Regions from separate parts of the Nonomuraea sp. WAC 01424 genome, predicted to be linked through region 1. Evidence: riboswitches for the same ligand, from Rfam matches in the RefSeq annotation. Region 1 holds a riboswitch; each other region holds the start of a gene.
The links. Region 1 has a riboswitch for cyclic di-AMP ahead of DMB42_RS30510 (CHAP domain-containing protein). Riboswitches for the same ligand answer to the same signal wherever they lie in the genome.
Positions count from the first base shown of each region.

Region 2: another riboswitch for cyclic di-AMP. It lies ahead of DMB42_RS56385 (hypothetical protein); the one in region 1 lies ahead of DMB42_RS30510 (CHAP domain-containing protein).
Region 3: another riboswitch for cyclic di-AMP. It lies ahead of DMB42_RS34890 (C40 family peptidase); the one in region 1 lies ahead of DMB42_RS30510 (CHAP domain-containing protein).

Region 1 is NZ_QHHZ01000011.1:436,927-441,580, reverse strand. It holds gene DMB42_RS30525 (hypothetical protein) at 1-595, opposite strand, end outside; gene DMB42_RS30520 (aldo/keto reductase) at 693-1,514, shown strand; gene DMB42_RS30515 (Gfo/Idh/MocA family protein) at 1,534-2,487, shown strand; cyclic di-AMP (ydaO/yuaA leader) riboswitch at 2,605-2,742, shown strand; gene DMB42_RS30510 (CHAP domain-containing protein) at 2,756-3,451, shown strand; gene DMB42_RS30505 (class I SAM-dependent methyltransferase) at 3,503-4,321, opposite strand; gene DMB42_RS30500 (YciI family protein) at 4,490-4,654, shown strand, end outside.
Region 2 is NZ_QHHZ01000008.1:145,530-150,183, reverse strand. It holds gene DMB42_RS22810 (rod shape-determining protein) at 1-94, opposite strand, end outside; gene DMB42_RS22805 (PadR family transcriptional regulator) at 179-676, opposite strand; gene DMB42_RS22800 (MDR family MFS transporter) at 732-2,186, shown strand; gene DMB42_RS22795 (DUF5302 domain-containing protein) at 2,234-2,434, shown strand; cyclic di-AMP (ydaO/yuaA leader) riboswitch at 2,600-2,734, shown strand; gene DMB42_RS56385 (hypothetical protein) at 2,912-3,628, shown strand; gene DMB42_RS22785 (alpha/beta fold hydrolase) at 3,683-4,552, shown strand; gene DMB42_RS22780 (hypothetical protein) at 4,561-4,654, opposite strand, start outside.
Region 3 is NZ_QHHZ01000014.1:182,060-186,713, reverse strand. It holds gene DMB42_RS34900 (cytochrome P450) at 1-221, opposite strand, end outside; gene DMB42_RS34895 (LuxR C-terminal-related transcriptional regulator) at 501-713, shown strand; gene DMB42_RS34890 (C40 family peptidase) at 805-1,848, opposite strand; cyclic di-AMP (ydaO/yuaA leader) riboswitch at 1,855-2,006, opposite strand; gene DMB42_RS34885 (amino-acid N-acetyltransferase) at 2,294-2,863, shown strand; gene DMB42_RS34880 (RDD family protein) at 2,949-4,247, shown strand; gene DMB42_RS34875 (RDD family protein) at 4,354-4,654, shown strand, end outside.

The sequences.
Region 1 (4,654 bases):
GGACCAGGGAGGTGCCGAGGACGACCGTGCGCTCGGCGGGGCCGTGGACGCTGGGCGGCTGGGCGCGCAGCCAGGCGAAGTCGTGGCGTACGAGGTCGACGCCCGCCTCGCGGACGGCGGCGGCCAGCTCGTCGGGGACGGGCAGCGCGGTGAAGACCGACACGCGGCTCATCCGCAGCCGCAGCGCGGCGGCCAGGCCGAGCAGCGCGCGCGTCCGCGACGGCGTCGCCCGCGCCCGCAGCAGCGGCCGGTACGGCCCGGCGGCCAGCAGTTCGAGCAGCCTGAGCGTGGCCAGGCCGTCGTCCACGATGACGATGCGGCCGGGGTTGGAGGTCAGCCAGCGCATCTGGACCTTGCCGGAGAAGGCGTCGCCGACGGCCTGGACGCGGCGCGGCATGCCCTCGCGCGGCTCGTCCAGCACCAGGCCGGCGGGCAGGTCGAGGCGGCGCAGCTCCTTGCGGGTGGCCCGCAGCGGACGCAGCCCGGCGCGCGGCACGACGAGGGTCTGCGGACCGAGGAGCCCGGCATGGTGGGCCTCGACGGCGCACAGCATCTGGAGCGGAGACTCCACCCAGGCCGACGCCTGTCTGACCACTCTGTTTCCCCCAGCCGGTGGATGGCCTTGCACGACCCGCCTCAAGGTAGCCCGGCCTGCTTAAGCCGCAAGAAACGACACGTGAACAATGGAGGGTATGAACTCGCTGATGCTCAACACAGACGGTGTGCAGATCCCGCAGCTCGGCTTCGGCGTCTGGCAGGTCCCGGCCGACGAGGCCGAGCGGGCCGTCACGACCGCGCTGCGCGCCGGATACCGGCATATCGACACCGCCGCCGCCTACGAGAACGAGGAGGGCGTCGGCGGCGTCGTGCGCGCCGCCGGGATTCCCCGGGAGAAGGTGTTCGTCACCACCAAGCTGTGGAACGGCGACCACGGCCGGGCCGAGCAGGCCTTCGACGAGAGCCTGGCCCGGCTGGGCCTCGACTACGTAGATCTTTTCCTGATCCACTGGCCGGTGCCCCAGCAGGACAAGTACGTACAGGCGTGGCGCGCGATCGAGAAGATCTACCGGGACGGCCGGGCCAAGGCCATCGGGGTCTCCAACTTCACCGTCGCCACCCTGACCCGGCTGATGAACGAGACCGACATCACGCCCTCGATCAACCAGATCGAGCTGCACCCGTACTTCCAGCAGCGCGAGATGCGGGCCTTCCACGAGGCCAACGGCATCCTGACCGAGGCGTGGAGCCCGCTCGGGCAGGGCAAGGGACTGCTGGCCGACCCGGCGCTCGGCGTGTTGTCGGAGAAGTACGGCAGGACGCCCGCGCAGATCGTGTTGCGCTGGCACCTCCAGCTCGGCAACGTGGCGATCCCCAAGTCGGTCACCCCGGCGCGGATCGAGGAGAACCTCGACGTGTTCGGCTTCATCCTCGACGCCGAGGACATGGCGGCCCTCGGCGCGATGAACGCGGGGCGGCGCATCGGGCCCGACCCCGACTCGTTCAACCTGACCTGAGCGCTCTACGATCTCGGGCGTGCGAGATTTCACGTGGGGGATAGCGGCGACCGGCGGCATCGCGCGTACCGTGGGGGCGGCCATCGTGGCCGAGCCGGGCATGGGGGTGGCCGCCGTCGGCTCGCGGAGCCTGGTCAGGGCGCGGGCGCTGGCCCTGCCGCTGGGCGCCGAGTCGGCCTACGACTCCTACGAGGCCCTGTGCGCCGATCCGGCCGTCGACGCGGTCTACGTCGCCACCCCGCACGCCCAGCACCTGGAGGTGGCCGAGGCCGCCATCGCGGCGGGCAAGTCGGTGTTGTGCGAGAAGCCGCTGGCGGCCACTGTGGCCGACGCCGAGCGCATGGTGGCGCTGGCGCGCGCGGCCGGGGTCTTCCTCATGGAAGCCATGTGGATGCGCTTCAACCCGCTGATCCAGCGGGTGGCGGCCGATCCGCGCTTCGGTGAGATCCGTTCGGTGCGGGCCTCGTTCGGGTTCGCGCTGCCCTACGATCCCGCCCACCGGTTGTGGGCGCCGGAGCTGGGCGGCGGGGCCCTGCTCGACCTCGGGATCTACCCGTTCGGGCTGGCTCAGCTCCTGCTCGGCATGCCGGAGGGGCTGCGGGTGACCGGCTCGCTGGCGCCCAGCGGGGTCGACGCCGAGGCGGGCGGGGTGCTGCTCTACCCGGGCGGACGGCGGGCGCTGGTGGACGTGTCGCTGCTCGCGCACCACCCCAACGACGCGAGCGTGGTGGGCACGTCGATGCGGGCCGACATCCGGGCGCCGTTCTGGGCGCCGGAGCGGGTGTTGTTGTCGGGGCCGTCGATGGAGCCGGAGGAGCTGGTGCTCGATCCGGCGGACAACGGCTACGCCGGGGAGCTGCGCGAGGTGCGCGCCGCCACGGCCGAGGGCCGTACCGAGAGCACGATCATGCCGCTTGACGAATCCCTTGCCATGATGGGACTTCTGGCCGACGCGCGCGGACAACTCTCCTAGCTGGGCCTTTAGGCAGTTGCCACACTCTTGCCCGATGTATTACCTTGTGGGGCATCTCGTGGCAGACGTCCGGTTTGTCCGACTTTGTTCAACCATCGCACGACATTTCACAGGATCGTCCTGTGACCGCTGAATCCGCCTCCGGGCGGAACCGGGGACCCACGTCCTTTGGGGTGAATCGGCACTTCGGTGCCGTAGGGCAGCTTCCACGTCCGAACCCGTCAGCTAACCCGGTAAGCGGCATGGAAGCAAGGAGTTAATGCCCTCGATGGCCATACACCGTCTCTCCCGTGCCCCGAAGATCAACTACGCCCGCGCCCCGCTCGGCGTGACCGTCATCGCCTCCGCGCTCGGCGCCCACGCCACCGCCGCGAGCGCCGACACCACCGACCCGGCCGCCGCCTCCGCGCAGGCGGCCGTCGCGCCCGAGGCCGCCACCCAGGCCCGCATCCCCACCGAGACCCAGGTCAACGTGACCGCCGCCCAGGTGCTGGCCATGGCCAAGGCCCAGGTCGGCACCTCGGAGAACGCCTACGGCGGCGGCACCAAGTTCCAGAAGTGGTACGCCGACTCCCAGCGCGCCGACGAGACCGTCGCCCGCGACGGCGGCAGCCGCCAGGACTACATCAACGCCCCCTGGTGCTCGATGTTCGTCTCCTGGGTCGGCGAGGAGACCGGCGCCCGCCCGCAGGTCGGCTGGGACGCCTGGACCGTCGCCCACGCCAAGTGGTTCGCCGCCAACAAGCGCTGGGGCAGCCAGGCCAAGCCCGGCGCCGTGGTCTTCTTCTCCTGGAGCGGCAGCAAGAACCTGGGCGCCATCCAGCACGTCGGCTTCGTCGTCAAGGACAACCACGACGGCACGATCTCCACGATCGAGGGCAACACCGGCAACGGCAAGGTCGAGGAGCGCGTCCGTCCGAAGTCGCAGGTCGTCGGCTACGGCTACCCGCAGTACGCGGGCTGACCCCCGGCTTTCGAGCGCGTGTCCCCGTGGGGGACGCGCGCTCGCCGCGTCTCAGGGCCGCACCGCGAGCAGCGAGTACAGGATCGGCAGGTTCGTCCCGTCGACGGGGAACCGGTGGAGGCCGTCCGCGCCCGCGGCCAGCAGCCCGCGCGGGTCCATCTCGGTCGCGACGTGCTCGCCCAGCTCGGCCACCGTGAGCCCGGCCCGCGCCGCCGCGGTGACGATCTCCCCCACCGAGTACGGGTACTGCACCGACTCCTGGGCCTCGGTCACCACCCCGGCGTCGGCGTACGTGCCGGTCACCGTCTCCCGGTGGGCCTCGCCGCCGCCGTAGGGCCAGTCGGCGACCAGCGGGTCGACCGAGGCCACGGTCTGGTAGGCCGGATGCAGGTCGACCAGCACCAGCCGCCCGCCGGGCCGCAGCGCCATGGCCGCCCCGCGCATCCACGCGCCGAGGTCGCCGATCCAGCACAACACGCCGTACGTGGCCACCACCACGTCGAAGCCGCCGGCCAGCTCCTCGGGCAGCCGCTGCGTGTCGGCCTCCACGAAGGCCGCCGCCAGCCCGGCCCGCGCGGCCAGGTCGCGAGCCCGCGCGACCGCCACCGGGGAGAAGTCGACGCCGGTGACCCGCGCCCCGAGACGCGCCCAGTTCAGCGTGTCCATGCCGAAGTGGCACTGCAGGTGGAGCAGGTCCTGGCCGGCGACGTCGCCCGCCAGGCGGCGTTCGAGCGCGTAGAGGGTCTGGTGGCCGTCGCGGAAGGCGCCGACGTCGTAGAACCTGTCGGCGGCGGTGGAGCCGTGGATCCGGGCGCGTTCGTCCCACAGGGCTCGGTTGGGGGCGAGGACGTCCCCGGCGGGTTCGGACATGGGTCGAGAATGGCACATCCCGGGCCTGCCCTTCACCGGCCTTTCCCGTACCGTGCCCTGAGACGGGACGGCCCGCGTGTCGATCCGGCCGGCGCCCGTTCGACGCGCATACGGGACCGGCCCCCGGAGCGGGGGCCGTGCGACAGAAGGGACCGCAGCGTGAAATTCATGATCGTCGGCAAGGCGAATCCGGCGACCGAGGCCGGGGAACTGCCCAGCCAGGAGATCGTCGACAACATGCACGCCTACAACGAGGCGCTGGCCAAGGCGGGCGTGCTGCTGGCCGCCGAGGGGCTCTACCCCAGCTCGCAGGGCGCGCAGATCGCCTACAGC
Region 2 (4,654 bases), on a different contig from region 1:
AGGGCTCGTCGAGCACGATGCCCTTGCCCTTGGCATAGATCCGCGTGCTGGCCGCGCCGAGATCCATCGCCAGGTCACGACCCAGGAGCCTCATCGCCCTACAGGGAGGTTGACCATCATGCCTGGGTCTATTTCCGGCGCTTCTCCAACGCAACACCAGGAAGCGAAGAGTTCCGTTTTACCCTTCGCGCCGCAGGGCGGCCAGGGTCTCCTCGGCCCACTCCCGGCCGGAGCGCATCTGGCGCAGTCCGAGGGACAGCGCGTAATTGCCGAACTGGCCCTCGGGCTGGCAGTCGAGCACCGCGAGACGGGCCTCGAAGTGGCCCTTGATGCGCTCGACCACGGCGATGGCCTGCTCGGTGTCGAGCAGCGGCAGCAGGAACGCCTGGAGGGCGGTCTCGCTGCGGATGGTCGCCGACGGGTCGTGGTCGACCAGCCACTCGGTGAGCAGCCGGCTGCCGTCGGGGGTGATGGCGTAGATCTTGCGGCCCCGCGCGCCCTCGGCCTCGACCGTCACCAGGCCGTCGGCGGCCATCTTGACCAGCTCGGGATAGATCTGTGTGTGCCCGGCCTGCCAGACGTGGTTGAGCGAGTGCTCGAACCTCTTGGCCAGGTCGTAGCCGCTGGCCGGGCCTTTGGCGGTGAGCAGGCCGAGGAGCGCGATCCGCAGGGACATGCACTCAGCATATCGAAGACTTGACATGTCAGCTCTTACATATCAATCTTCACCTGTGACTAATGACATGAAGACCAAGGGCAACGGCCTGGTGTTGCTGGCGGTGCTCGGCGGGATGTTCCTGGCGATGCTCGACCAGACGATCGTGGGCACCGCGCTGCCCCGCATCACCGGCGAACTGGGCGGCACGGAGCTGTACACGTGGGTGGTCACCGCCTATCTGCTCACCTCCACCGTGACCGTGCCGCTGTACGGCAGGCTCTCCGACCAGCACGGCAGGAAGCCGCTGCTGCTCCTCGGGATGTCGGTGTTCGTGGCCGGGTCGGCGCTGTGCGGCCTCGCCCAGGACATGACCCAGCTCATCGCCTTCCGCGCGGTGCAGGGGCTGGGTGCCGGCGCGCTGCTGCCGCTCTCGCTGGCGCTGGTGATGGAGATGTTCCCGCCCGGACGCAACGGCGCCCGGGTGCAGGGCGCGCTCGGCGGCGTGATGGCGTTGACGTACCTGGCCGGGCCGTTTCTGGGCGGGCTGTTCACCGACCACGCGAGCTGGCGGTGGGCCTTCTACGTGAACGTGCCGCTCGGGATCGTGCTGATCGCGATCGTGGTGCTGCGGCTGCCGTTCCGTCCCGGTACGGGCGGCGAGGGCCGGCCGGACTACGCGGGCATCGCGGTGTTCAGCGTGGCCGTCAGCGCGCTGCTGCTCGGCCTGACCGAGAAGGGCCTGGACGGCAACTCCTGGACCTCGTTGCCCGTGGCCGGGCCGATCCTGCTGGCGCTGGTGCTGCTGGTCGTGTTCGTGCTGGTGGAGCGGCGGGTGGCGAGCCCGATCATGCCGCTGCACCTGTTCCGGGACCGCACGTACACGCTGGTCAACGCGACCTCGTTCTTCACGGCCTTCTGCATGTACGCCGGTGTGGTGTTCCTGCCGCGTTACTTCCAGCAGGCGCTGGGTGTCAGCGCCACCGAGTCGGGGCTGCGGATCTACCCGATGACGCTGGCCATGGTGGCGGGCAGCGCGCTCATGGGCACGCTGATGTCCAGGACGCGCACGTACAAGCCGTGGCTGGTCGTGGCGCCGTTCCTGCTCGTGGCCGGCAGCCTGCTCTGCCTGAACCTGACCCTGCGTACCGACGGACTGGTGCTGGCCGGGTGGATGGTGCTCATCGGGCTCGGCATGGGCCCGATGTTGTCGGGGCTGACCGTGGCCGTGCAGCAGGCCGTCGAGCCGCGGTACATCGGCACGGCCTCGGCCAACCTGACCTTCTTCCGGCAGATCGGCGGCTCGGTGGCGCTGGCGCTGGGCGGCACCGCGTACACCTCGGTCATCGGCACGGACGCGCCCGTCCACGGGCTCGCGGCCGCCCACGCCTCGGCGGCGGCCGTGGTGATCCCGTCGCTGGGGGTGGCAGGCGCGGTGGTCGCCCTGGTCGCGCTGGTCATGATGCCGCGCGCGCTGGTGGAGGAGGCGCCGGCGGCGGAAAACAGAGTGGAGGCCGGTTTCGCGTCGTAAGCGACGTCATGCGAAGCTGTGGATGTCCCCAACACCAGGAGGTCCTCATGGCGGAAACACCGGAGCCGGAAGTCGACGAGACTCCCGAGGACGAGATGAAGCGCAAGTTCCGCGAGGCGCTGGAACGCAAGCGCAACCAGCACGCCGACTCGGCCGCGGGTGGCAAGGGCGTGGACCCGTCGAAGATCCACGGGGCGCACGGTCCGGCCGCGAGTAAAAGATCCTTCAGGCGCAAGAGCGGCGGCTGAAAGGCCCAATTTCTCTGGGGGTACGGCATGCCGTGCCCCCTTTCTCTTTGCCGCGACAGGTAGATCTTTACCCGATTCATGACGATTCGTTTGTATTTGTCCGTTTCTCTGGGTACGGTCTTAACCAATTACCAGCTGGTGGCGTAGTCCCTACCAGGAGAGGGGCGACAGCTGGCGCCGAATCCCGACTTGTCGGGAACCGGGGACCCATCTCATTGGGGTGAATCCGGCCATGTGCCGGTAGGGCATCTCCACGCCCGAACCCGTCAGCTAACCCGGTAGGCGAGATGGAGAGGACTTCACCCGCATGTACCACCTCGTCGTTCCCCCAGGCAGTGTAGTGACGGCCGCCTGCTGAGCGGCCTCTTCCCCGACTTTCCCCCACGCGCCGCGTAACCGCCCTTTCGGCGCTCTGCCCGGTTACGGACCGTAGTCGCGCGCGTTCCCCCTGTCCCCTCGCGAAGGACTCACTGCTTCATGTCTGCTCGATTTGGCCTGCGTTCCATCGCCCTGTTGTCCGCGTCCGCCCTGGGCGCGCTGACCATCGGCGCCACCTGCGCCCACGCCGACACCGGCGACGACCAGAAGGTCCTGCTCAAGGGGTCCACCACGGCCTCCTACTTCTGGGACGACTCCTCCGGCCGCGCCGGCGACACCGGACTTCCCGCCAGTGGCAAGCCCATGCAGAAGGGCCTGGCCGCCAGCCCGAGCTGGCCCCTGATGACCGAGGGTTACGTGACGTTCAACGGCAAGAAGATGCCGTTCTTCGTCGGCGACCGCGGCCCCGGCGTGCCCTCCAATCGCGGGGTCATGCTCGACCTCGACGCCAAGACCTTCGCCGAACTGACCGGCGGCAGCTTCAACTCCGACACCCTGGGCGTGGACGGCAACGGCGGCCGCGGCCACATCAAGATCGACTACGTCATCACCAAGTGGGGCGACGGCAAGGGCAAGAAGAACTACCCCGTGGCCTTCTCGACCGGCGCGTGGAGCAGGTACGACTCGAACCCCGCCGAGCCGCCCAAGGTCGAGGCCGCCCAGTCCGCCGACGACGCCGCCGGTTCCGCCGGTGGCCAGGAGGGGATCGGCAAGTCCGTCGCGATGGGCGGCACCGTCATGGCCGGCGTGCTGGTGGTGGCCGGTGGCGGCGTGGTACTCAACAACGAGCGCCTGCGCAAGCTCCTGAACGACTGATCCCTGGACATACGGCTCTTTACGCCGAACGACCAGAATGACATTCTGGTCGCTGTGATCCAGCGCGCAGCCGCGAACGGCATCGAGATCGCCTACGAGAGCTTCGGCTCCTCTGCGGGACGGCCCCTGCTGCTCATCATGGGACTCGGCGCCCAGCTCATCCACTGGGACGACGACTTCTGTGAACTCCTGGCCGAGCAGGGGCACCACGTCGTCAGGTTCGACAACCGCGACGCGGGCCTGTCCACCCATCTCCACGACGAGGGCGTTCCCCAATGGGGGGCGCCTTCGCCGTATTTGCTGGACGACCTGGCCGACGACAGCGCCGCCCTCATGGACGTCCTGGGATGGCCCGCCGCGCACGTCGTCGGCGCCTCGATGGGCGGGATGATCGCCCAGGCGCTGGCCATCCGGCATCCCGGCCGCGTGCTGAGCCTGACCTCGATCATGTCCACGCCCAGCCCCCAGGCGGCTCCGCCGACCGAGGCGGCCGCAGCGGTGCTGCTCGCCAAGGCCGCCGCGGACCGCGAGGCGGTCGTCGCCGACGCGCTGCGGACCTGGGCCGTGATCGGCTCCCCCGGCTACGAGCTGGACCGCGAACGTGTCAGCAGGCTGGCCGGGCTCGCCTTCGACCGCTGCCACGACCCGGCCGGCTCGGCCCGCCAGCTCGCCGCCATCCTGGCCTCGGGCGACCGTACGTCGCCGCTGGGCGAGCTGAAGGTGCCCGCGCTGGTCATCCACGGCGAGGACGACCAGCTCGTGCCGGTCGCCGGTGGCCGGGCCACGGCCGCCGCCATCCCGGGCGCCCGCCTGGTCACGTACCCGGGCATGGGACACGACCTGCCGCGCCCGCTCTGGCCCGCCATCGTCGCCGAGGTCGGCGCGCACACCGGCTCCGTGACGGCGGCCGTCACGGAGCCGTGAGGCGGTGTTCAGAGCTCCAGCTTCTCCTCGATGACCTTGAGCATGTGCCGCGCCAGGGCCAGGTTGGCGCGGTTGCGGTCGAGGGCGAGGTAGAGGAAGAGG
Region 3 (4,654 bases), on a different contig from region 1:
GCACGCAACCGGGTGTGATCGGGCGGGTCCATGAGCAGGAACGACCTTCCCGGCTGACCAGGCTCTTCGCCGGCCGGCGCGGACGTTCCGTGACCGAACCCGGGATCGCGCAGCACGGCCGCGCACAGTTCATATGTGGTGACGACGAGCAGCCCGCCGCGCGTTTCGAAGATCGGTCCGGCGGCCCGAAGCTCGCGATATCGGTCGTACGGATCGCGCACAAATTGCGGATCCGAGGGATCAAAACCCAAGAGATCGGTAGCGTTCATCGACTGTGGGCCCGGCTTTCCGAAAAGATCGTTTGGACCGTGCATAGTGGGCCGTGACGTGCCGACATATGGCGAGTACGTCACATATAAGCGATCATGTCAATAGCACTGGTCAAGGGCGGCCATTGTCACGCTTGACGACCTTTCCAGGATGCGTTTACCTTCACCGAGACGAGCGGCTTTGCTCCGACTGAAAGGTCCGAGTTCTGCTGTTGGGGGGGAGGGCTCCCGGTGGATGTGCTCACTGAAGGCGTAGAGCTGAGCCATGCGGATTTGGCGTTACTGGCCGAGCTGGCCAGAGGAGTTACCGTCGACCGGGTCGGCAGACGGCTGGATATCAGCGGAAGGACCGTGCGCCGGAGACTGAGGTGCATCTGCGACCGGATCGGCGTGGCCACGGCGATCGAGGCCGTGGCCTGGGCGGCGCGCCGCCAGCTCATCTAGCGGCTTCATCGGGCGGCGCGCCGGGCCACGGGCCCGGCGCGTTCCGCGATGCGAACACCCCGCTCGGTTCGCGTCGCGAACGTCCGTCCGGTCAGTCCGCGATGCGGACGGCGCCGGCGAACGGCCGCCTTCCCATCGGGGCGACCCGGACGACGTCGCCCGTCTGCGGGGCGTGGACCATCATGCCGCCGCCGATGTAGATGCCGACGTGGTGCAGGTCGGTGTAGAAGAAGACCAGGTCGCCAGGACGTAGCTGGTCACGCGAGACGTGCGTGCCGGCCGTCCACTGGTCGCCGGTGTAGTGGGGGAGCGAGATGCCCACACGCTGGTACGCGGCCATCACCAGGCCGGAGCAGTCGTAGGAGCTGGGCCCTTCGGCGCCCCACACGTACGGCTTGAGCTGCTGGGTGAGGGCCCACTTGGCGGCCTGGGCGGCCTCGGCGCCGCCGATGACCGGCAGGTTGACCCGTACGGCGCGCGAGCCCGGGCGGCCGGCCTCGCCGATGGCCCGCCGGTAGAGGTTGCCCTCGACCTTGGAGACCAGCTTGGTGATCTTCGAGCGCTTGCTCTCCAGGTCGCTGACGATCTTCTGGACCTCGGCGATGCGGGTCTTGGCGCCGGCCCTGGCCCGCTCGGCGGTCTCCATGGCCTGGGCGAGCTGGTTGACCTCCTCGCCCTGCTGCTGCTCCAGCGCGTACGTGGTCGCGGCGCGGTCGAGGAAGGTCTCGGGGTCGTCGGACTGGGCGAAGGCGAGTGCCCGGTCCAGGCCGCCGGTGATGTAGGCGTTCTGGGCGAGCTGCGTGGCCTTGGCGCGCTTGGCGGCCAGGTCGGACTCGCTGTTGGCCAGCGTCTTCTGGGCGGAGTCGTTGGCCTTCTGGGCGGACTTGAGCCGTTCGCGCTGACCGTTGTACTCCTCGGACAGCGTCTCGATCTCCTCGTGCAGCTTCTCCACCTTGTCGGCGAGCTCGGAGAGCGGCGGCTTCGGGTCGGCGGCCGCAGAACCGACGGGGACGGCGAACAGGAGCGCGGCGACGGAGACGCCGATGACGCCGAGGCGGCGGGAGCGCCTGGCCTGTTCCCGGGGGCGGGCGTGTCTGCCCGCCGGCTTCCCCTCACGGTCGAGCGTGCGCTTCACCAACCAAGCCCCTCTCATCGACGCCGGCCGGGTTAGCTGACGGGTTCGGGCCGGAGCAGCCCTACCGAGATGATCGGATTCACCCCAAGTGGTGGCGCGAGGTGCTCGCCACCGATGGTTCCCCGGCTTCCCTCGCGGGAATTGGGCGTGTCTTTCCGCGCGCATTACGCGGAGAACATCGTCGCTGGACACTAATGCACTCCGGGTTCGCGCTCAACCGGAACTGCCGACTCTGTAGAGGTTTCACAACTGAAGGGTCACAAGGTGATCTCGTGGGTAGCCGTACGGAAGCGGGCTTCTGCCCTGTTTGTCCAAAATTCTGGAGGTCGAGGACTGGAGGAAAGCTCCAAGTCAGACCGTGTTTGCGTGACCACGAGATGTGATGAGATGCCCGAGACGTGGGATTTAGGGCCGAGCCGTAATGAGATCTGTACCCTGGATAGCCATGGAGCAGGTGGCCGAAGTGGCAGTCCCCGAGACCGCGGTCGTGGTCCGGCGCGCGCGCACGCCCGACGTGCGCGCGGTCAGGCGTCTCGTGGACACCTACGCGGGTGCGGGGCCGCGGCTCCTGGAGAAGGCCACGGTCACGCTGTACGAGGACGTCCAGGAGTTCTGGGTGGCCGAGAGGGGCGGGGAGGTCGTCGGCTGCGGCGCGCTCCACGTTCTCTGGGAGGATCTCGCCGAGGTTCGTACCGTGGCCGTCGATCCGGCGTGCCGGGGAGCGGGGGTCGGGCACCGGATCGTCTCGGCGCTCGTCCGGCAGGCGAAGGATCTGGGGCTGCGGCGTGTATTCTGTCTGACTTTTGAGGTCGACTTCTTCGCGAGGCACGGTTTCCGCCCCATCCAGGGCACACCGGTCTCACCCGAGGTCTACGCCGAGTTGCTGGCCTCGTACGACGAGGGTGTGGCGGAGTTCCTCGACCTGGAACACGTCAAGCCGAACACCCTTGGCAACACCCGCATGCTGCTGCATCTGACATCGGGTGACGCGGACCTTGACCACATGGAAAGGTGATTGTTGATACCTATGTCGATACGTTGGGCAGCACAGGCATGTGTCCTGACACGTGCCACATGCGCACTCGAAGCGAGGTGACACGGTGAGCACCGGACAGCCGCCGTATCCACAGGACGATTCCGGGGAGAACCCCTCGGAGTACGGGCAGTACCAAGGGCGTCGCCCCGGTGAGCCCGACCCGGACGTCACTGTGGTCGGCTACCGGGCGGACGACGCCTACGGCCAGCCCCAATACGGACAGCAGCAACAAGGCTACGGCCAGCAACCCCAATACGGTCAGCAACCCCAGCACGGCCAGCAGCAGGGCTACGGCCAGCAACCCCAGTACGGCCAGCAGGCCGCCTCGGGTCAGCAGGGCTACGGCCAGCAGCAGGGCTATGGGCAGGATGCCCAGTACGGTCAGCAGCAGGGTTACGGTCAGCAGCCGCAGTCCTCCGGCCAGCAGTACTCCCAGCCCGGCTACGGCCAGCAGGACCAGTACGGCCAGCAGGACCAGTACGGCCAGCAGGCCGCCTCGGGTCAGCAGGGTTACGGCCAGCAGCAGGGCTATGACCAGGGTTACGGCCAGCAGGGCCAGGCCCAGCAGCAGTACGGCCAGCAGGGTTACGGCCAGCAGCCCTCCTCCGGCCAGCAGCAGGGCTATGGGCAGGACGCCCAGTACGGTCAGCAGCAGGGCTACGGCCAGCAGCCGCAGTCCTCCGGCCAGCAGTACTCCCAGCCCGGCTACGGCCAGCAGGACCAGTACGGCCAGCAGCAGTACGGCGACCAGCAGCAGTACGCCCAGCAGGGCTACGGGCAGCAGGGCTACGGCCAGCAGCAGTCGCAGCCCTACGGTCAGCCCGGCTACGGCCAGCCCGTCGGCGTGCAGCCCCCAGGCGCTCCGGCCCCCCTGGCGGAGTGGTGGCAGCGTCTGGTCGCGAGGATCGTCGACGGCGTCATCCTCATGGTCGTGAACTTCGTGATCAACCTCATCCTGGGGCTGTTCGCGGTCGGTTACGACTCGGCGAGCGGAGCCACCTCCGGCCTCTTCTCGGCCTTCCTCATCGGCATCCTGTCGACGATCATCTCGACCGCTCTCTGGGTGGTCTACGAGTTCTTCATGACGAAGTCGAACGGCCAGACGGTCGGCAAGATGGTCATGGGGATCAAGGTCGTGCCGGTGGGCCAGGCCCTGGCTCCCGGCGGGCTCGGGACCGACGTCGCGATCAAGCGCGCCGGCGTCACCTGGGGCGGCTACATCCTCAGCATCATCCCGCTCCTGGGATGGCTGATCGGCTGGGCGTGCGTCGCGGTCAACGGCGCCTCGCAGCTGTGGGACAAGCCGCTGCAGCAGACGTTCGCGGACAAGTTCGCGGGCACGGTGGTCGTGAAGATCAAGTAATCCCGCGTCAGCGTAAAACAGGGGCCGGCTTCCCGCCGGCCTCTGTTTTGTGTGTGCGGGGCGTACCAAAATGGGGGGTACGACCGCCGACCGCGTGAGGTGGGATATGGCCGGGACACCGTCGTGGACGGGCGCCGTGCCCGCGGAATGGTGGGAACGCCTCGCCGCCCGCTTCATTGAGGCGCTCGTCTTCGGGGTCTTCTATTACATTCTGTTCATCATCCTGTGGGGCATCTTCCGAACTGTCGGGATGTCGGAGGGGTTCGACGGGCGGCTCCCCGGGGCCTGCGCCTGGTTCCTGGCGGGCCTGGGTTATGTGGTCTATGACTGGCGGGCCCATTGCCGGCGGCGCAGGACCTTCGGCAAGGCGATCATGAGGATTCGCCTGGCGCCGGACGACCTTCCGC